Variovorax paradoxus: one gene and its partner. The main gene of each other region encodes a partner of the protein of the gene in region 2 in a complex. Links are inferred from orthologs where the notes say so. Each region holds a gene or a part of one and is shown on either strand. Other genes may lie near its edges. The genes, in order: accD and accB.

Evidence for each region.
Region 1: the proteins of accB (region 2) and accD are in contact, whole or in part, in a solved structure (PDB 8UXZ), measured with the Escherichia coli proteins. The link is inferred for Variovorax paradoxus from one-to-one orthologs.

What each region holds. Positions count from the first base shown.
Region 1 is NZ_JAUSXG010000001.1:3,748,297-3,758,459, forward strand. The notes cover bases 7,061-10,047. They hold accD (acetyl-CoA carboxylase, carboxyltransferase subunit beta), read left to right. Parts: upstream 7,061-8,111; coding sequence 8,112-8,984; downstream 8,985-10,047. Other genes in these bases: trpB (tryptophan synthase subunit beta), read left to right, coding at 7,061-7,200; trpA (tryptophan synthase subunit alpha), read left to right, coding at 7,200-8,045; QFZ42_RS18055 (YggT family protein), read right to left, coding at 9,006-9,563; QFZ42_RS18060 (LON peptidase substrate-binding domain-containing protein), read left to right, coding at 9,613-10,047. In the rest of the region: leuB (3-isopropylmalate dehydrogenase), read left to right, coding at 1-122; asd (aspartate-semialdehyde dehydrogenase), read left to right, coding at 215-1,357; QFZ42_RS18025 (FimV/HubP family polar landmark protein), read left to right, coding at 1,619-4,339; tRNA pseudouridine(38-40) synthase TruA, read left to right, coding at 4,370-5,182; QFZ42_RS18035 (phosphoribosylanthranilate isomerase), read left to right, coding at 5,179-5,874; more of trpB, read left to right, coding at 5,923-7,060; more of QFZ42_RS18060, read left to right, coding at 10,048-10,163.
Region 2 is NZ_JAUSXG010000001.1:4,288,683-4,299,351, forward strand. The notes cover bases 7,661-10,520. They hold accB (acetyl-CoA carboxylase biotin carboxyl carrier protein), read right to left. Parts: upstream 9,390-10,520; coding sequence 8,931-9,389; downstream 7,661-8,930. Other genes in these bases: accC (acetyl-CoA carboxylase biotin carboxylase subunit), read right to left, coding at 7,661-8,810; QFZ42_RS20635 (TlpA family protein disulfide reductase), read right to left, coding at 9,488-10,033; QFZ42_RS20640 (hypothetical protein), read right to left, coding at 10,034-10,520. Outside these bases: QFZ42_RS20595 (ribonucleoside-diphosphate reductase subunit alpha), read left to right, coding at 1-1,938; QFZ42_RS20600 (ribonucleotide-diphosphate reductase subunit beta), read left to right, coding at 2,117-3,289; QFZ42_RS20605 (histone H1-like DNA-binding protein), read left to right, coding at 3,486-4,013; QFZ42_RS20610 (carbohydrate kinase family protein), read right to left, coding at 4,105-5,007; QFZ42_RS20615 (zinc-ribbon and DUF3426 domain-containing protein), read right to left, coding at 5,066-6,490; prmA (50S ribosomal protein L11 methyltransferase), read right to left, coding at 6,561-7,445; more of accC, read right to left, coding at 7,461-7,660; more of QFZ42_RS20640, read right to left, coding at 10,521-10,633. UniProt on the Escherichia coli protein: This protein is a component of the acetyl coenzyme A carboxylase complex; first, biotin carboxylase catalyzes the carboxylation of the carrier protein and then the transcarboxylase transfers the carboxyl group to form malonyl-CoA.

The DNA of each region.
Region 1 (10,163 bases), 540 kb from region 2 along the record:
ATGTGCTCGCCTCCGGGCTGCGCACGGGTGACATCTGGTCAGAAGGTACGAAGCGCGTCGGGACCCGTGAGATGGGCGACGCGGTCGTTGCAGCAATCACCAAAAAGACGATTACCGGCTAACCGCAGCCCGCTTCGTCACGCCCCTCCCCGGCTCGACGAGTCGGGGGCAAGAAAAGACAACTTTTTTCTTTCTTTTAATAGGGCAAACTGAAATGGCGAACGCATCTCAACCTCTGGTCGGCCTCGTAGGCTGGCGCGGCATGGTCGGCTCGGTCCTGATGGACCGCATGCAGGCCGAAGGCGATTTCGGGCTCATCGAGCCGCTGTTCTTCTCGACCTCCAACGCCGGCGGCAAGGCCCCGGCCATGGCGAAGAACGAAACCGCGCTGAAGGATGCGAACGACATCGACGCACTGAAGAAGTGCGACATCATCATCACCTGCCAGGGCGGCGACTACACCAGCGAGGTATTCCCCAAGCTGCGCGCCGCCGGCTGGAGCGGCCACTGGATCGACGCCGCCTCCACCCTGCGCATGCAGGACGATGCGGTCATCGTGCTCGATCCGGTCAACCTGCCGGTGATCCAGAACGCGCTCGCCAAGGGCGGCAAGAACTGGATCGGCGGCAACTGCACCGTGAGCTGCATGCTCATGGGCGTGGGCGCCCTCTACAAGGCCGGCCTGGTCGAGTGGATGACCAGCATGACCTACCAGGCCGCTTCGGGCGGCGGTGCGCAGCACATGCGCGAACTGCTGACGCAATTCGGCACCCTCAACACCGAGGTGCGCGCGTTGCTCGACGACCCCAAGTCCGCCATTCTTGAAATTGACCGCAAGGTGCTGCACAAGCAGCAGAACCTGAGCGCGGCCGAAACGGCCAACTTCGGTGCTCCGCTCGGTGGTTCGCTGATCCCCTGGATCGACAAGGACCTGGGCGACGGCATGTCCAAGGAAGAGTGGAAGGCCGGCGCCGAAACCAACAAGATCCTCGGCCAAGGCGCGGGCTTCGGCACCGCCGCCGTGCCGGTCGACGGCTTCTGCGTGCGCGTTGGCGCGATGCGCTGCCACAGCCAGGCGCTGACCTTCAAGCTCAAGAAGGACGTGCCGCTCGCCGACATCGAGGCCATGATCGCCGCGGACAACCCCTGGGCGAAGGTGGTGCCGAACACCCGCGAGGCCACCCTCAAGGATCTGACGCCTGTGACCGTGACAGGTACCATGAACATCCCCGTGGGCCGCATTCGCAAGCTTGCGATGGGCCCCGAATACGTCGGCGCCTTCACCATCGGCGACCAGCTGTTGTGGGGCGCTGCCGAACCGCTGCGCCGCACGCTGCGCATCTTGCTCGAGGCTTGATTGGGGGCGCAGCGGCTCACCACAAGCCCGAAATGTTGCCTTATGGCAACAGAAGATGTGTGCGTAAGTATGCGCGCACTGGGTAGAACAGGCGCACCGCCTTGTCAGTACCCGGTGTTGGTGCTAACGTCCTCTTACAATTTCTGGGCCTGAGCCGCCCCTATCAGCATGACAAGACATCTGTTGCCCGCGGCCCGCCCATCGGCCGCTCGCCCCTCTCTGCCCTTGAAAGGTCTTCGCCTTTCCGTTCTAGGTGCCGCCATGGCGGTGGCCCTGGGCGTTGCAAGCACCGATGCCAGCGCCTTTGCGCTGGGCCAGTTGAAGGTGCAGTCGGCACTGGGCGAGCCGCTTCGCGCTGAAATCGACGTGACTGAAATGGCGGCCGCGGAAGCGGAAAGCCTGAAGATCAACGTCGCCAGCGCCGACGCCTTCAAGAACGCGGGCGTTCCGTACAACGCCGCATTGAGCGACGTCAAGGCCACGCTGCAACGCCGCGCCGGCGGCCAATACGTCGTGCGGTTGACCGGCACGCGTCCGCTCAACGACCCGTTCGTCGACCTACTGCTCGAAGCCAACGGTTCCTCCGGCCGCATGGTGCGCGACTACACGGTGCTGCTCGATCCGCCCGTGACCCGCCAGGCGGCGCCGAGCGCGCCAGTTGCCCCCTCTTCGCCGCAGATCAGCACGCCGCCCGCAGAGCGTTCGGGCGCAGCTGCGGCACGCGCAGCACGCCGCGAGCGAGCGCCCGTTGCACCGGTTACCGCGCCAGCAGCACCGGCGCCTGCTTCGGCAGCACCGCAAGCACCCAGCGCTGCGGCCCCGGCTCGCCCGGCCGGTGGCGGCGAGCAAGTCACCGTGCAGCGCGGCGACACCGCCGGCAAGATCGCCAGCGCCCACAAGGCGGCCGACATCTCGCTCGACCAGATGCTGGTGGCGCTCCTGCTTGCCAACCCCGATGCCTTCATCGGCGGCAACATCAACCGCATGAAGGCCGGTGCCGTGCTCGATCTGCCGAGCGCCGCCGAAGCCGGTGCCGTTCCGACCGCGGAAGCACGGCGCACCATCACCGCGCAAAGCCGCGACTTCGGCGCCTACCGCCAACGCCTCGCCGAGAACGCGCCCACCGCGAACGTGGCCGCCGCTGGCCGCAACGCCTCAGGCAAGGTGCAGGCCAATGTCGAAGACCGCAACGCCGCGGCGAGCGTACCCGACAAGCTGACGATTTCGCAAGGCAGCGCCGCCACCCGGGCCGCCGACGAAAAGGTCGCGCAGACCCGCCAGGCGCAGGAGAGCAACAACCGCGTTGCCGAGCTGTCGAAGAACATCAACGAACTGGCCAAGCTCAAGTCGGCCACCGGTTCGGCAGCACCGGCCGCCGCTCCAGCCCCGGCGCCGGCAGCGCCTGGCATTCCGGTTCCCAACCCGGGCGTGGCAGCCACGGCATCGCCAGCGGCGACCAGCCCGGCACCGGCCGCGCCCGCCACGGCTGCGGCGCCCGCTGCTGCTCCAGTGACAACCGCCACACCTGCCGCTCCAGCTGCAACGCCTGCAGCAACGCCCACCGCTACGGCGCCGGCAGACACAACGGCACCCGCGGCACCGGTCACGCCGGCAGCAGCCCCCACCGCCGCAGCGCCTGACGCCGCGGCGTCGGCCGAAACCATGCCGGGCGCTCCGGCAGCGGCAGCGAGTGCAGCGGCTCCCGCACCGGCGCCCAAGCCAGTCGTCAAGGCGGCCCCACCGCCCCCGGTCGAGCGCAGCTTCTTCGACGAATTGATGGACAACCCGCTGATGCTGGCCGGCGCGGCGCTGATCGCCCTGCTGATCGGCTTCCTGCTGTACCGCGTGCTGGGCCGCCGGCGCGAGGAAATGAGCGAAAGCGTGTTCCTCGAAAGCCGCATTCCGAAAGACTCGTTCTTCGGCGCCAGCGGCGGTGAATCGGTCGACACCAAGCACCGCGGCGATTCCACCGTCTCGTCGCTGTCGTACTCGCCGAGCCAGCTCGACGCGGGCGATGTCGACCCGGTCGCCGAAGCCGACGTGTACCTGGCCTATGGCCGCGACCTGCAGGCCGAGGAAATCCTCCGCGAAGCGCTGCGCGTGAATCCAGACCGCACGGCCATTCACCTCAAGCTGCTCGAAATTCACGCCAAGCGCCGCGACGTCCGCGCCTATGAAGGCCTCGCGACCGAAGTGCACAAGCTGACCAACGGCGCCGGCTCCGACTGGAACCGCGTGGTCGACATGGGCAAGGACCTCGATCCGGGCAATCCGCTGTACGAATCGGGCACCGCCCGCGGCGGCGTGAGCCAGGCCGAAAGCGCCGCCTTTGCAGGCGCGCTGGCCACGGCAGCCAAGCCCGTTGCCGCGGTTCCCCCGGCGGCAGCGCCCGCCCCCGTGGCGGTTGCGGCAGCCGCGCCGGCCTTCATGCCCTCGGTCGCCCCGCTGGACTTCGACCTCGACCTGAGCCAGCCGGCAGCACTCGCGACGAGCCCCGCGCCGGTGAGCGCCAGCCTGCCGAAGACTGCCTACGCGCCCGCAGCGGCCGCGCCCCTCTCCAACGGCCATGCGCATGCACCGGCGCCGGTCGACCTGGAAAACGACTTCGACACCGCCCCCGGAGCGCTGGCGCCGATCACTCGCCCCTCGGCGCTGAACGAAGCCGACGACAACACCCGCCCGGCCGTGCTGCGCGGCGGTCTTCCGGCGGACTCGGGCTTCATCGAATTCGACATGAGCGCGCTGGCCGGCCTTCCCAGCCGCCCGACCGCCGGCACCGCCGAAGCAACGAGGCCGGCTGCGGCCATGCCGGAAGAAGACGACGGCGACGACAGCCCCCATGCGGTCAAGCTGTCGCTGGCTCGCGAACTGCAGGCCATCGGCGACGTCGAAGGCGCCCGCTCGCTGGTCGAGGAAGTCGAGGCTGAAAGCGCTGGCGACCTCAAGTCCGAGGCCAGGCAACTGCTCGCCGAGCTGCGCTGAGCGGGGCTCGTTCCCCGACTTTTCGAATTCGTGAGGCTGGCGCTCGGCATCCGCTACAACGGCCAGGCGTACGAGGGCTGGCAAAGCCAGCGCTCGGGCCGCACGGTGCAGGACAAGCTGGAAGCCGCGCTTGCCAAGTTCGCTGCGCAGCCCATCGGCACGCTGTGCGCCGGCCGCACCGATGCCGGCGTGCATGCGCTGATGCAGGTGGTGCACTTCGACACCGACGTCGAACGCGAACCCTTTTCCTGGATGCGCGGCACCAACCGCTACCTGCCCGACGACATCGCCGTGCAGTGGGCGCAGCCGGTGCCCGACGAATTCCATTGCCGCGCCAGCGCGCTGGCCCGCCGCTACCTCTACGTACTGTCGCAATCGCCCGTGCGGCCCAGCCTCGATTCGGGCCGGGTCGGCTGGTCGATGCACGCGCTCGACGGCGATGCGATGCGCGCCGCGGCCGCCCTGCTGGTGGGCCGCCACGACTTCAGCTCTTTTCGCGCCTCGGCCTGCCAGGCACGCTCGCCGGTCAAGGACTTGCGGCGCATCGAGATCACGCGCGTCGGCAGCGGCGACCGCTGCCGCTGGCATTTCGAGTTCGAGGCTGACGCCTTCCTGCACCACATGATCCGCAACCTGATGGGTTGCCTGGTGCGCATCGGGCGCGGCGACGAGCGGCCCGAATGGATCGCCGAGGTGCTCGAGGCGCGCAGCCGCAAGGTGGCTGCGCCCACCTTCTCCGCCGACGGGCTGTACTTTCTCGGGCCTTTGTACGACGCCAAGTGGGGTCTGCCGGCCGAGGCCACGCTGCAGGGCGGCGGCGCTCCTTATGATGGGCCGCCATGACTGCCGCTCCCCGCACCCGAATCAAGATCTGCGGCCTCACGCGCGAGGCCGACGTGGATGCCGCGGTCGAGGCCGGCGCCGATGCGGTGGGGTTCGTGCTTTACGCCGCGAGCCCGCGCGCCGTCACGGCCGAGCGCGCCGCCGAGCTGGCGTCGCGCCTGCCGCCCTTCATCACGCCGGTGCTGCTGTTCGTCAACGAGGATGCTCCGAAAGTCATAGCTTCGCTTGCCCGGGTGAAGGGCGCCATCGCTCAATTTCACGGCGACGAAACGCCGCAGCAATGCGAAGAAGCCTGCCGTCTGGGCCGTTTCCGCTACATGCGCGCCGCCCGTATTCCGCTCGGGGCTGCCGGAGCGGGCTTCGACCTCGTAAAATACGCGTCCGATTACTCCCACGCCCAGGCCATCCTGCTCGACGCCCATGTCGAAGGTTTTGGCGGTGGCGGCAAGGCATTCGATTGGTCACTTCTTCCACCCGCCGTCGACGCTCACCTCGTCTTGAGTGGTGGGCTCACACCTGCAAACGTGAGCGATGGCATTCGCATCCTGCGGACACGCTGCAAGACGCTGTCCGTTGATGTGAGCTCGGGCGTCGAAATCGATGGCCCGGGAAACAAGGGCCTGAAGGATGCCGGAAAGATCCGGCAGTTCGTCGCCGCCGTCAGGGCCGCCGACGCCTCCTTCTCCAGCTAGCCGCCGCACCCGATCGTGATTCGGGCTGCGGCCCAACGATCGAGAACCATGCAAGACAATTATCAGCAACCCGACGCCACCGGCCACTTCGGCAAGTACGGCGGCACCTTCGCGAGCGAAACGCTCACCCATGCGATCAACGAGCTGCGCGATGCATACGCCAAGTTCAAGGACGATCCGGCGTTTCTCGCCGAGTTCCACTACGAGCTGAAGCACTTCGTCGGCCGGCCCTCGCCGGTCTACCACGCCGCGCGCACCAGCCGCGAGATGGGCGGCGCCCAGATCTACCTGAAGCGCGAAGACTTGAATCACACCGGGGCGCACAAGATCAACAACGTGATCGGCCAGGCGATGCTCGCGCGCCGCATGGGCAAGCCCCGCGTGATCGCCGAAACCGGCGCCGGCCAGCACGGCGTGGCCACCGCCACCATCTGCGCACGCTACGGCCTCGAATGCGTGGTCTACATGGGCAGCCAGGACGTGAAGCGCCAGAGCCCGAACGTCTACCGCATGAACCTGCTCGGCGCCACGGTGGTGCCGGTGGAATCGGGCAGCAAGACGCTGAAGGACGCGCTCAACGAGGCCATGCGCGACTGGGTGACCAACGTGGAAAACACCTTCTACATCATCGGCACCGTGGCCGGCCCGCACCCGTACCCGACGATGGTGCGCGACTTCCAGAGCGTGATCGGCACCGAGTGCATCGACCAGATGCCCGCCATGCTCGCGGCGCAAGGCATCACCGGCGAGGCCGAAGGCCGGCAGCCCGACGTGGTGGTGGCCTGCGTGGGCGGCGGCAGCAACGCGATGGGCATCTTCCACCCCTACATTCCGTTCGCGGGCACGCGCCTGATCGGCGTTGAGGCCGCGGGTGAAGGGCTCGACAGCGGCAAGCACTCGGCGTCGATCCTGCGCGGCAGTCCGGGTGTGCTGCACGGCAACCGCACCTACCTGCTGCAGAACGAAGACGGCCAGATCACCGAAACCCACAGCATCAGCGCCGGACTCGACTACCCGGGCGTGGGACCCGAGCATGCGCACCTGGCCGACATCGGCCGCGCGGAGTACGTCGGCATCACCGATGCCGAGGCGCTCGAAGCCTTTCACTACCTGTGCCGCACCGAAGGCATCATCCCGGCCCTCGAATCGAGCCACGCGATGGCCTATGCGATGAAACTCGCGAAGACCATGCGGCCGGACCAGTCGATCCTGGTGAACCTCTCGGGCCGCGGCGACAAGGACATCGGCACCGTGGCCGACCTGTCGGGCGTCGACTTCTACGACCGGCCCTCGATGCGCGGCCTCAGTGTGAAGGGAGGCAAGTGATGAGCCGCATTGCCGCCACCTTCGACGCGCTGAAGAAAGACGGTCGCCGCGCGCTCATTCCTTACGTGACGGCCGGTTTTCCCTACGCCGACATCACGCCCGAACTGATGCACGGCATGGTCGAAGCGGGTGCCGACGTGATCGAGCTCGGGGTGCCCTTCTCCGACCCCATGGCCGACGGCCCCGTGATCCAGAAAGCCGGTGAAGTCGCGTTGGCCCTGGGCGTCGGCATGAAGCAAGTGCTCGCCATCGTGGCCACCTTCCGACAGAAGGACGCGACCACGCCCGTGGTGCTGATGGGCTACGCCAATCCGGTCGAGCGCTACGACCTGGTGCACGGCAAGAAGGCCTTCATCCGCGACGCATCGGCCGCCGGCGTCGACGGCCTCCTGGTGGTCGACTACCCGCCCGAGGAGTGCGAGGACTTCGCCGCGGAGCTCAAGGCCGCGGGCATCGACCTGATCTTCCTGCTGGCCCCCACCAGCACCAGCGAGCGCATGGCGCAGGTCGCACGCATCGCAAGCGGCTATGTCTACTACGTGTCGCTCAAGGGCGTGACGGGCGCAGGCCACCTCGACACCGAAGCGGTCGGCCAGATGATCCCGCGCATCCGCGCGCATGTGAGCATCCCGGTCGGCGTGGGCTTCGGCATCCGCGACGCGCGCACGGCGCAGGCCGTGGGTTCGGCGGCGGATGCGGTCGTGATCGGCACGAAGATCATCCAGCTGATCGACGGACAGCCGCGCGAGAAAGTCGTGCCGGCGGTGCGCGAATTTCTCGCTGGCATCCGCGAGGCGCTGGACGCCCTGCCGGCGGCTACCGCCAAGAATGCGGCTGGCCGATAATCACGGCTGCCCTCACCCCCAGCCCCTCTCCCGCATGCGGGAGAGGGGAGCTAATTCCGGAGTCCTATGAGCTGGCTTGAAAAACTGCTACCCGCCAAGATCGCACAAACCGACCCGTCGGAGCGCCGCCAGGTGCCCGAGGGCCTGTGGATCAAATGCCCCGCCTGCGAGACGGTGCTCTACAAGACCGATCTCGAGCACAACCAGAACGTCTGCCCGAGCTGCAGCCACCACCACCGCATCGGCGCCCGCGCACGGCTCGATGCTTTTCTCGACGCCGAAGGCCGCTATGAACTCGGCCAGGAAGTGCTTCCCGTCGACGCGCTCAAGTTCAAGGACAGCCGCCGGTACCCCGAGCGGCTCAAGGAAGCGCTCGAGAACACCGGCGAAACCGACGCGCTGGTCGTCATGGGCGGCTCGGTCCACAGCATCAGCGTGGTCGTGGCCTGCTTCGAATTCGAATTCATGGGCGGCAGCATGGGCAGCGTGGTCGGCGAGCGCTTCGTGCGCGGCGTCGAAACGGCCATCGAGCAGAAGGTGCCTTTCATCTGCTTCACCGCCACCGGCGGCGCGCGCATGCAGGAAGGCCTGCTCTCGCTGATGCAGATGGCCAAGACCAACGCGGCGCTCACGCGTCTTGCGAAGAAGGGCCTGCCCTACATCAGCGTGCTGACCGACCCCACCATGGGCGGCGTTTCGGCCGGCTTCGCCTTCGTGGGCGACGTGGTCATTGCCGAGCCCAAGGCGCTGATCGGCTTTGCCGGCCCGCGCGTGATCGAGTCGACCGTGCGCGTGACGCTGCCCGAGGGCTTTCAGCGCGCGGAGTTCCTGCAGACCAAGGGCGCGATCGACTTCATCAGCGACCGCCGCGAGCTGCGCAAGACCATTGCGAGCACGCTCGCGATGCTGCTGCGCCAGCCAGCCGACGCCGTCATCTGACAAGAATCCTGCCGGAGGGCCTCAGCCCAGCCGGTAGGCCCAGACCAGCAGGTTGCCCAGCACGATGGCAATCACCTGCAGCACCACGATGGCGGCCAGGGGCGACAGGTCCACGCCGCCAATCAGCGGAATGAAGCGCCTGAACGGCCGCACCAGCGGCTCCGCCAGCCGCGAAATCAGGTCGAGCAGCATCGGCGACGCCCCCGGTATCCACGACAGCACGGCATAGACCACCAGCAGCGCGGTGAGGCCCGACACCGCAAGCTGCAGCAACCCCACCAGCGAGACCAGCGGCAAGGCGGCAATACGCCCCAGGTTGCCGATCAGCAGCCACAGCAGCAGGAACTTCACGATCACCAGGAGCCAGGCCGCGATCGCGCTCGCCAGGTCCCAGCGCTTGACCGACGGCACGATGCGGCGCAGCGGCAGCACGATCCAGTCGGTCATCGCGAACACGAAGCGCCCGAGCGGATTGCCGAACGGCACCCGGTGGTACTGCATGTAAAGGCGCAGCAGGCAAGCGCCGCCGAGCAGGCCGACGATCACGTCGAGAAGGAACGAGGGGATCTGGTAGAGCATGGGGCAGGGTCGTGAGCGGAATGCGATGATAGCCATGCAAGGTTCTTCGATGACGACACAGCCCCTTCTGCATTCACTGCCATTGTTCCCGCTCGGTACGGTTCTGTTCCCCGGCGGCGTGCTTCCCCTGCGTATTTTCGAGGTACGTTATCTCGACATGGTCGGCAAATGCCGCAAGGCCGATGCGCCGTTCGGCGTGGTCAGCCTCACGAGCGGCAGCGAGGTGCGCAAGGCCGGCGCCGACGCGGAAAGCTTTGCGGCCATCGGCACGCTGGCCGTCATCCGTGAATTCGATTCGCCGCAAAGCGGCCTGCTCCAGATCGAATGCATCGGCACACAGCGTTTCCGGGTTCGCCATACCGAGCTGCAGAAATACGGTTTGTGGGTGGCCGAAGTGGAAGCCGTGCCCGCGGACACCGCGCTCGAAATTCCCGACGATCTCCAGCACACGGCCACGGCGCTCCGGCGCCTGGTCGACACGCTCGAAGAACGCCGCCGCGCGCAGGGCGCGGAAGCCGTGCGCCTGCCCATCGGCGAGCCCTATGAGTTCAACGATTGCGGCTGGGTCGCCAACCGCTGGTGCGAACTGGTGCCCATGCA
Region 2 (10,669 bases):
GGCCTCTCGCTCGGAGAGATCGACCGCGAAGCCCGCGCCATCGAGTTCTACGAAGTGCTGTCGTCGTTCGACTTCATGTCGAGCACGCCCACGCTGTTCAACGCCGGGACGCTGCGCTCGCAGCTCTCGAGCTGCTACCTGACCACCGTGCCCGACGACCTCGACGGCATCTACGAGTCGATCAAGGAAAACGCCCTGCTCTCCAAGTTTGCGGGCGGCCTGGGCAACGACTGGACCCGCGTGCGCGCACTCGGCAGCCACATCAAGGGCACCAACGGCGAATCGCAGGGCGTGGTGCCGTTCCTCAAGGTGGTGAACGACACCGCCGTGGCGGTGAATCAGGGCGGCAAACGCAAGGGCGCCGTCTGCACATACCTTGAAACCTGGCACCTCGACATCGAGGAGTTCCTGGAGCTGCGCAAGAACACCGGCGACGACCGCCGCCGCACGCACGACATGAACACGGCCAACTGGATTCCCGACCTCTTCATGCGCCGCGTGATGGAAAAGGGCACCTGGACGCTGTTCTCGCCTTCGAACGTGCCCGACCTGCACGACCTGTTCGGCGCCGACTTCGAGAAGGCCTACACCGCCTACGAAGAAAAGGCCGCGCGCGGCGAGATCAAGCCCGCCCGCACCATCCAGGCCTCGGACCTGTGGCGCAAGATGCTCACGATGCTGTTCGAAACCGGGCATCCGTGGATCACTTTCAAGGACGCCTGCAACGTGCGCTCGCCGCAGCAGCACGCCGGCGTGGTTCACTCGTCGAACCTGTGCACCGAGATCACGCTGAACACCAGCGACACCGAAACCGCCGTCTGCAACCTGGGTTCGGTGAACCTGCTGCAGCATCTGAAGGACGGCAAGGTCGACCAGGAAAAGCTCAAGCGCACGATTTCGACGGCCATGCGCATGCTCGACAACGTGATCGACATCAACTACTACGCCGTGAAGAAGGCGCGCGACTCGAACCTGCGCCACCGTCCGGTCGGCCTGGGCCTCATGGGCTTCCAGGACGCGCTGTACGAACTGCGCATTCCCTACGCATCGCAGGAAGCCGTTCAGTTCGCCGACGAATCGATGGAAGCCATCTGCTACCACGCCTACTGGGCATCGACCGAGCTGGCCAGGGAACGCGGCAAGTACTCGAGCTACAAGGGCTCGCTGTGGGACAAGGGCATCCTGCCGATCGACACGCTCGACCTGCTCGAAAAGGCGCGCGGCGGCTACGTCGAGGTCGACCGCTCGTCCACGCTCGACTGGGACGCGCTGCGCCAGAAGATCAAGGCCGACGGCATGCGCAACTCCAACTGCGTGGCCATCGCACCGACCGCGACCATCTCGAACATCATCGGCGTCGACGCCTCCATCGAGCCCTGCTTCGGCAACCTCTCGGTCAAGTCGAACCTGTCGGGCGAGTTCACCGTGATCAACCACTACCTGGTGCGTGACCTGAAGCGCCTGGGCCTGTGGGACGACGTGATGGTCATGGACCTGAAGCACTTCGACGGTTCGCTGCGTCCGATCGACCGCGTGCCGCAAGACGTGAAGGCGCTCTACGCCACCGCGTTCGAAGTGGAAACCACATGGCTCGTCGAAGCCGCCTCGCGTCGCCAGAAGTGGATCGACCAGGCGCAGTCGCTCAACATCTACATGGCCGGCGCTTCGGGCAAGAAGCTCGACGACACCTACAAGCTCGCATGGCTGCGCGGCCTGAAGACCACCTACTACCTGCGCACGCAGAGCGCGACGCACGCCGAGAAATCCACCGTGCAATCGGGCCGCCTCAACGCGGTGTCGTCGGGCAGCGATGCACCCTCGGGCATGAGCGCACTCGACGCAGCAGCTGCCGCGGCGAAGGCGCAGATGAACGCGATTCCCGCCACCGACATCGCGTTCTGCGGCGTGGACGATCCGACCTGCGAAGCATGCCAATGACGCGTGAGTGAAGCGAGCGAGGTCCATGCACAACGCGCGAACCCTCAGTCGATCACGGCATTGACTGACATCGCGCGATGCATGAGAGCAACATAACAACCACATAAATGGAGCGCGACGTGAACGAGCACTTTGCAACTCACATCGTTGCTCCGATAATTGAGCATTGGATTTTTCTATGTTGACCTGGGACGAAGAAGTCAAGCCCTCCTTACCAAAGGATATGCAACAAGGATTGCAGCAACACCACGCATCGACCAGCGGCTTGCCCGCAGGCCGATCGGTGGACGCTCCGACTTCGTCGATTGCACAACCCACGGCTCCCGTCGCGGCGCAGCGCGTCAAGGCATCCGACAAGCGCATCATCAACGGCCAGACCGACGTCAACCAGCTGGTGCCGTTCAAGTACAAGTGGGCCTGGGAAAAATACCTCGCCACCTGCGCCAACCACTGGATGCCGCAAGAGGTGAACATGACGCGCGACATCGCGTTGTGGAAAGACCCGAACGGCCTGACCGAAGACGAGCGCCGCATCGTCAAGCGCAACCTCGGCTTCTTCGTGACCGCCGACTCGCTGGCCGCCAACAACATCGTGCTGGGCACCTACCGCCACATCACGGCGCCCGAATGCCGGCAGTTCCTGCTGCGCCAGGCTTTCGAGGAAGCGATCCACACGCACGCGTACCAGTACATCGTCGAGTCGCTCGGCCTGGACGAGAGCGAGATCTTCAACGCCTACAACGAAGTGCCGTCGATCCGCGAGAAGGACCAGTTCCTGATCCCGTTCATCGACGCCATCAGCGACCCGCTCTTCAAGACCGGCACGCACGAAACCGACCAGACGCTGCTCAAGTCGCTGATCGTGTTCGCCTGCCTGATGGAAGGCCTCTTCTTCTACGTCGGCTTCACGCAAATCCTTGCGCTGGGCCGCCAGAACAAGATGACCGGCGCCGCCGAGCAGTACCAGTACATCCTGCGCGACGAGTCGATGCACTGCAATTTCGGCATCGACCTGATCAACCAGCTCAAGCTCGAGAACCCCGGTCTCTGGACCAACGAGTTCAAGGCGGAGATCAAGGCCCTCTTCATGAAGGCGGTCGAACTCGAGTACAAATACGCCGAAGACACCATGCCGCGCGGTGTGCTCGGCATGAATGCCTCCATGTTCAAGGGCTATCTGCGCTACATTGCCAACCGGCGTGCACAGCAGATCGGCCTCGAAACGCTCTTCCCGAACGAGGAAAACCCGTTCCCCTGGATGAGCGAAATGATTGACCTGAAGAAAGAGCGCAATTTCTTCGAGACCCGCGTGATCGAGTACCAGTCGGGTGGCGCGCTCTCCTGGGATTGAATCTTTCCGACAAGAATTAATGAATTCAAGAATTGCCCTTGCCACCGATCGCGCCGAAGAGCGCGGCATGGATGAGGGCTCAGGTGTTCATGGTGCTGGAGCACAGATTCCAACGCCATGAATCGCTTTGCGCTACCAACGTGCGCGGAGTGCTTCAATAGGTTGATTTTTTCAACTTGATCAAGGAGAAATAGAAATGGCAACTGCAAAGAAAGCGCCGGCTAAGAAAGCCGCTGCAAAGAAGGCTCCGGCAAAGAAGGTCGCGGCCGCTAAGAAGGCTCCGGCAAAGAAGGTAGCTGCGAAGAAGGCTCCGGCCAAGAAGGTCGCCGCCAAGAAGGTAGCCGCCAAGAAGGCGCCTGCGAAGAAGGTAGCCGCGAAGAAGGCAGCTCCGGCCAAGAAGGCCGCTGCCAAGAAGGCTCCGGCGAAGAAGGCCGCAGCGAAGAAGGCTCCTGCCAAGAAGGCGGCGGCGAAGAAGGCTCCGGCGAAGAAGGCCGCTGCCAAGAAGGCCCCTGCGAAGAAGGCTGCCGCCAAGAAGGCTCCTGCCAAAAAGGCTGCGGCCAAGAAAGCCGCGAAAAAGCCCGCTGCCAAGCCTGCCGCTGCTGCCAAGAAGCCTGCTGCGAAGAAGGCCGCCAAGGCAGCACCTGCCGCAGCGCCTGCTCCTGCTGCGCAAACGACGCTGAACCCGCAGGCAGCCTGGCCGTTTCCGACGGCCAGCAAGCCCTGAGTTTCTCAGCGGCCTTGACGGCAAAAAGCCCGGCACCTCACGGTGTCGGGCTTTTTTTATGGGCGCCTGATGAAGAAGGCCAACAACCGGCTCAAAGGCCGAGTGCTTTCCTGTCGACCTGGTAGTTCTGCGGTCCGCGCTGGGCAATCTTGAGCGCGCCGATGCGGTTGCCCAGTGCTGCGCACTGCGCGAGCGGCCATTCCTTCTCGAGACCGAACAGCAGCGCGCCGCGCCACGCGTCGCCGCAACCGGTGGGCTCGACCACCTCGGTCGGCGTCACGCCCGGCACATGCTCGCGCTCGCCATCGGTCCAGACCTCGCAACCGTCGGCCGCCAGCGTCACGACGAGGCCGCGCACGCGTTTCGATATCTCGGCAAGGCTCCAGCCGGTACGCTGCGACAGCATCTTTCCTTCGTAGTCGTTGACCACGACCCAGCTCGCCAGGTCGATGAAGTGCTTGAGCGCCTCGCCGTCGAACATCGGCAGTCCCTGGCCCGGATCGAACACGAACGGAATGCCGGCGGCGGCGAACTGCTCCGCATGCTGCAGCATCGCGTCGCGTCCATCGGGCGCGATGATGCCGACCTTGATGTCGTCGCGCGCGGCCACCTTGGTGATGTGCGCCTGCTGCATCGCACCGGGATGGAAGGCCGTGATCTGGTTGTTGTCGACGTCGTTCATGATCATCGCCTGGGCGGTGAAGGTGTCGCCGAGCTGGCGCACGAACTCCGTGCTGATGCCCAGCGAGCGCATGCGCTCCAGGTAGTCGGCGCCGTCGCTTCCGAGCGTGGCCATCGGCAATGCCGTGCCGCCCAGTGCGTTGAGGCTGTAGGCGATGTTGCCGGCACAGCCACCGAAGTCACGCCGCAAACCCGGCACCAGGAACGATACATTGAGGATGTGCAACTGGTCCGGAAGGATCTGGTCGGCAAACCGGCCCTCGAAGGTCATGATGGTGTCGAACGCGAGGGAACCGCAAATCACTGCTGCCATGGTGTGCCGTTGGTTGAAGATGAAAAGGGAATGAACAAGGCACGCGCGCGAGCGCGGCCTATGGATAGAACGCTTCCACGCGGTAGCCGGCGATGGGCGGGAGCGTGGCCGCTTCCGTTGCGGTCAATGTCAGCGGCAGCGATGCGGCCTGATCGGAGCGCGCCGCAAGCACGGTGGGCGCACCGTAGTCCGCGGCCATCAACACGCGGCGCACCACGGCGCGTTCTTGCGTGTCGAGCAGGGAAAGTTCGACGGCCGGCATGGCGAGCGGAACCGTGGCGCCGTTGCGCAAGGTAAAGCTGAGCCGGTAGTCGTTGTTGCCGGTCTTCTCACGGGCGAAGGCCGCGCCCTCGATCACGACGTCGCCGATCTGGCGCAACGCCGTGAGCTCGCAGCCGGTGAGCCGGCAGAGCGCGGCGAATGCGGGACGCAGGTTCGGCTGCCGGGCCACGATGCCGTCGCGCTCGTGGTGCAAGACCTGCGCGACGAAGAGCACGACGGCCAAGACGGCGAGAAGCCAGAGCCAGAATCGCACGGGGCCGCGCTGCCAGAAACCGCCGTCGCCGGGGCTTGCTTTCCCATCGCCCGAAAAAGGAACCCTGTCCGAATCTTCCGCCTCCTGAAGGGGCGAGGGAAACGGCGACGGGCCCGAGCCGCGCTCCGGCTCACTCGCCTCACGGACCATCGAGGCCGAAGCTTTTGCGGCGACCCGTTCGTCGCGGGCCTTGGCGCTCGCGATCTTGGCCGACTTGATGCGCGCCCGGCGCAGTGCCTTCTGCATCTGTACCTGATCGCGGTCTTGAGTGGACTCGTGCTTTTCATCCTCGACGCTGGCCGATGCCGCCATTTCCCGTGCCTTGATGCGCAAGGCCGGCAACGGGGGAGGCGGTGGTGGCGGCGGCGAAGGCGGGGCCGCAAGATTCAGGTCGATGTTCGGAAACGGCGGCAGCGAACTCACCGGCGGCCGCCATTCGGGCTCGTTCGCCTCGAAGTCGGACCACAATTCGTCGGCCAGGATGCCGTGCGCCGGCAATACGAAGGCCGTCGCGGACGTGGTGGCAGCTGCGGAGCTTGGTGCCGGCGGCGGCGCAGGCCTGGTCTCGGGAAGCGGCGCAGGCGCGAGGAGTTCGTCTATCTCTTGAACCGATGCCGAGGCGGTCGCATCCCGCGGTTCGTCATGCTCCGGTTCATCGTCGAAAAAGTCCGCGTCCTCAGCGGCACTCGGCGACTCTGGCGCGGCCTGCTTGGCCGGCGACGGATGCTGTTCGGGCGGCCCGGGCTCGGCCTCGGGTTTTGCAGAATGCTCCGGCGAAGATGGGGCCGTCGGGGCCGGAGCGCCGTCCGGCGCCTCGTGCAGATCGAGCGTCGCGTCGAACACATGGCTGCAGCGGCCGCAGCGCACCCAGCCATCCGAGATGCGAAGCTGATCGCGCACCACCTTGAAGGTGGTGGCACAGGCGGGGCAACGCGTGACGAGGCTCATGACCGGGCGATTGTAGGGTTGAGCCCTCGCCGCGCGAGTGGACGCAGAGGCGTGAAAGGCGGCTGCGTCTTCAGCAGCGCGCCGTCATCAGGATCCAGCCGTCCTCGGTGTCGCTGACTTCAAGTGCGGCGTACGGCGCGTAGGCCTGCTTCAGCTCGTCGGCCTGCCGCTCCAGGATGCCGGCGAGCACCAGCGATCCGCCTGGCGCCACGTGGTTGCGCAGCAGCGGCGCAAGCACCTTGAGCGGCGTCGCCAGGATGTTGGCCAGCACCGTGTCGTAGCGGCCCTTGGCCGCTTCCGGCAGGCCGGCGTTCAGTTGCACGCCATTCGCTTCGGCGTTGAGGCGGGTCGACGAAACGGCGGCCTCGTCGATGTCGACGGCATCGATATCGCGCGCACCGAACTTCGCCGTCCCGATCGCAAGAATGCCGGAACCGCAGCCGTAGTCGAGAACACGCTGGTCGCCGAATGCGCCCTGCTTCGCAATCCAACGCAGGCACATGCGCGTGGTGGGATGGGTGCCGGTGCCGAAGGCGAGCCCCGGGTCCAGCCGGATGACCTGTTTTGCCTGTTCGGGCGGTTCATGCCAGGTCGGCACGATCCAGAACTCGGGCGTGATCTCGACCGGGGCGAACTGCGACTGCGTGAGCCGCACCCAATCCTGCTCGGGCACCGGCGCCGTGCCGAGCACCGCGCAGCCCTCGAAGAAATCCTGCAGCGCGAGCACCGAGGCGGCCTCCTTCGCGACGGCCTGGTCGGCGAACAGCGCAATCACGCGCGACCGCTGCCAGCCCTCCTTGGGCGGCGGCATGCCGGGCTCGCCGAACAGCGCCTGCTCGGCATCGGTCTGCGCGTCGGCGTCTTCCACCGACACGCTCAGCGCATCGAGGGCGTCGAGCGCATCGCCGAGCATTTCGACCCGGTCTTCCGGCGCCATCAGGCGAAGTTCGAACATGGCGTCGGGTGCCGTTCAGCGCTTGTGCGCCGCCAGCCACTCTTCCAGATAGTGGATGTTGGTGCCGCCGCTCATGAACTTGGCGTCGACCATCAGCTCGCGGTGCAGCGGAATGTTGGTCTGGATGCCTTCGATCACGGTTTCGTTCAGCGCCGTGCGCATGCGCGCCATGGCCTGCTCGCGCGTGTCGCCGTAGACAATGATCTTGCCGATCATCGAGTCGTAGTTCGGCGGCACGAAATAGTTGGTGTACGCGTGCGAATCGACACGCACCCCAGGGCCGCCCGGCGGGTGCCACATGGTGATGCGGCCCGGCGACGGCGTGAACTTCCACGCGTCCTCGGCATTGATGCGGACCTCGATGGCATGGCCGCGCATCTCGATCTGGCGCTGCGTGAACGGCAACTTCTCGCCGGCGGCTACCGTGATCTGCGTCTTCACGATGTCGATGCCAGTGGTGAACTCAGTCACCGGATGCTCCACCTGCACGCGCGTGTTCATTTCGATGAAATAGAACTCGCCGTTCTCGTAGAGGAACTCGAAGGTGCCGGCGCCGCGGTAGCCGATCTTCTTGCAGGCCGCGGCGCAACGCTCGCCGATCTTCTCGATCAGCTTGCGCGGAATGCCGGGGGCCGGCGATTCCTCGATCACCTTCTGGTGGCGGCGCTGCATGGAGCAGTCGCGCTCGCCCAGGTAGACAGCGTTCTTGTGCTTGTCGGCGAGGATCTGGATCTCGATGTGGCGCGGGTTCTGGAGAAACTTCTCCATGTACACGGCCGGATTGCTGAAGGCCGCACCAGCCTCCGCCTTGGTCATCTGGATCGCGTTGATCAGCGCCGCCTCGGTGTGCACCACGCGCATGCCGCGGCCACCGCCGCCGCCCGCCGCCTTGATGATGACCGGATAGCCGATGGCACGGGCGATGCGCTTGTTGGTGGCGGCGTCGTCCGAGAGCTCACCCTCGGAGCCGGGCACGCAAGGCACGCCGGCCTTGATCATGGCCTGCTTGGCCGAGACCTTGTCACCCATCGTGCGGATGTTGTCGGGCGTCGGGCCGATGAACTGGAAGCCGCTCTGCTCCACGCGCTCGGCGAAGTTGGCGTTCTCGCTGAGGAAGCCGTAGCCGGGGTGGATGGCTTCGGCATCGGTCACTTCGGCGGCCGAAATGATCGCCGGCATGTTGAGATAGCTCAGCGCCGAGGGTGCCGGGCCGATGCAGACCGCTTCCTGCGCCAGCTTGACGTACTTGGCGTCGCGATCGGCTTCGGAATAGACCATCACGGCCTTGATGCCCATCTCGCTGCAGGCGCGCTGAATCCGGAGGGCGATTTCGCCGCGATTGGCAACCAGTATCTTCTTAAACATGTGCGCCCCCGCGGCTGCATCGCCCGCACGCTGTGCGTGCCAGGGCAATTCGACGGCCTTCGCCCGTCCGCGCCGAGGCGCGAGCCCCCCGGTTCGCAACCAGAATCTTCTTGGACATGGTCACTCGATGATGAACAGGGGCTGGCCGTATTCGACCGCCTGACCGTTTTCGCCGAGGATCTGGGTGATCGTGCCGGACTTGTCCGCTTCGATTTCGTTGAGGATCTTCATCGCTTCGATGATGCAGATGGTGTCGCCCTCGTTGACCTTGCTGCCGACTTCGACGAAAGCGGCGGCGCCGGGGCTGGACGAACGGTAGAACGTTCCGACCATCGGCGACTTGACCGCGTGGCCGGCCGGTGCGGCTTCGACCGCGGGAGCACTGGCGGCCGGTGCGGCGGCTGCACCGGCGACCGGGGCGGCCGTGGGAGGGGCTGCCAAGGTTTGCACATACTGCACCGGGGCGGCGCCGCCGCCCTTGACGATGCGAACCTTGCCTTCGGTTTCGGTGATTTCCAGTTCGGAAATATTGGATTCAGACACCAGATCGATCAGTGTCTTGAGTTTGCGCAGATCCATGAGGCTCCAGTGCCGACTTTGCCGGTCATTAGGATGTAACTTGGCTAAAAATCGTTGATCTTTAGCGATTGGCGGCGAATGCCGAGGTGTATCTGATTCTAACCGTGAACCAGTTCACGCCGCCAAGCGTCGAGGTCGGCAGGTTCCAGCTTGCCCATTTTACGAGCCGCCACGGTGCCAGCGCCGTCCAGGACGAGCGTGAAAGGCAATCCGCCAGTGGTATTGCCGAGATTTTTGACCAATTCCGTTCCCTGCAGGCCGGCCAGTCCGATGGCGTAGGCAACAGGGGTTTTCTGCAGGAACTTGCGCACAGCACTCGGCTGATCGATGGCCAAGCCCACAACTTGCCAGCCGTTGCCGCCATTTTCACGAAAAAAGCGGTCAATCATCGGCATCTCTTCGACGCAGGGCGGACACCAGGTGGCCCAGAAATTCAGCAGCAGCGGTTTGCCGCGCAAACTGGAAAACACCAGTTCACCACCCTCGGGACGGTCGAAGCGCTGATCCCAGAAGGCCGCATCCAGGACCTCGCTCTTCGTCCCGCTGCCGCGCTCACGCCACCATGCGCCGCCCAGTCCCGCCGCAGCGGCCGCAACTGCCACGCCGCCATACAGGAGGCGCCGCCGTGTGGGCGAAGAAATCATTCACTTGTCCTTTTCTCTTTCAATCAACCGGCGCAGCGCGGCCAGGTCACCGCGCGGTGTGCGTCCCTGGGCATCGGGCCGAAGCGCCCCGCGCAGATCGTCGAGGTCATACACCAGCAGGTGCACCCCGATCTCTTCGCCAAGCGCGCGGCTCGCGGCATGCACGCTCAGGGCCTCGACTTGCTCACCGTGAAAACCGGTGACCATGCGCGGCTCGTAGTCCACATGGTGGTCGATCAGGGCAATTTCGGCCGACTTGGAATCATCGCAGAACAACTGAATATAAATGTCTGACAGCCGCGTGGCCGTGCCGTGCCAGACGGCGCCCCCGATGTGCGGGCGAAACGCCGCCATGCGCTCCATCCATTCGAGAGCGAGCAGCCGCAAGGCATGCAGTTCCTGCGGCTGGGTGTCGGCGCAATAAAGCGCGATGTAGTCACGCACTTCCGCTTCGACCTCGTCGTTGTTCGGCAGCGCCGTGCGCGACGACAGGCCAAGATCGCGCACCGCCCGGCGCTTGGCCGGGCCGTACTCCAGCCCCTCCTCGACCACGAGGCGGGCGGCGGTGGCGGCGATCTCACGCTTGGTGGTCGTGTCCATCGGGACATTTTGCCCGCAGTACGCCGCCCCCGCACG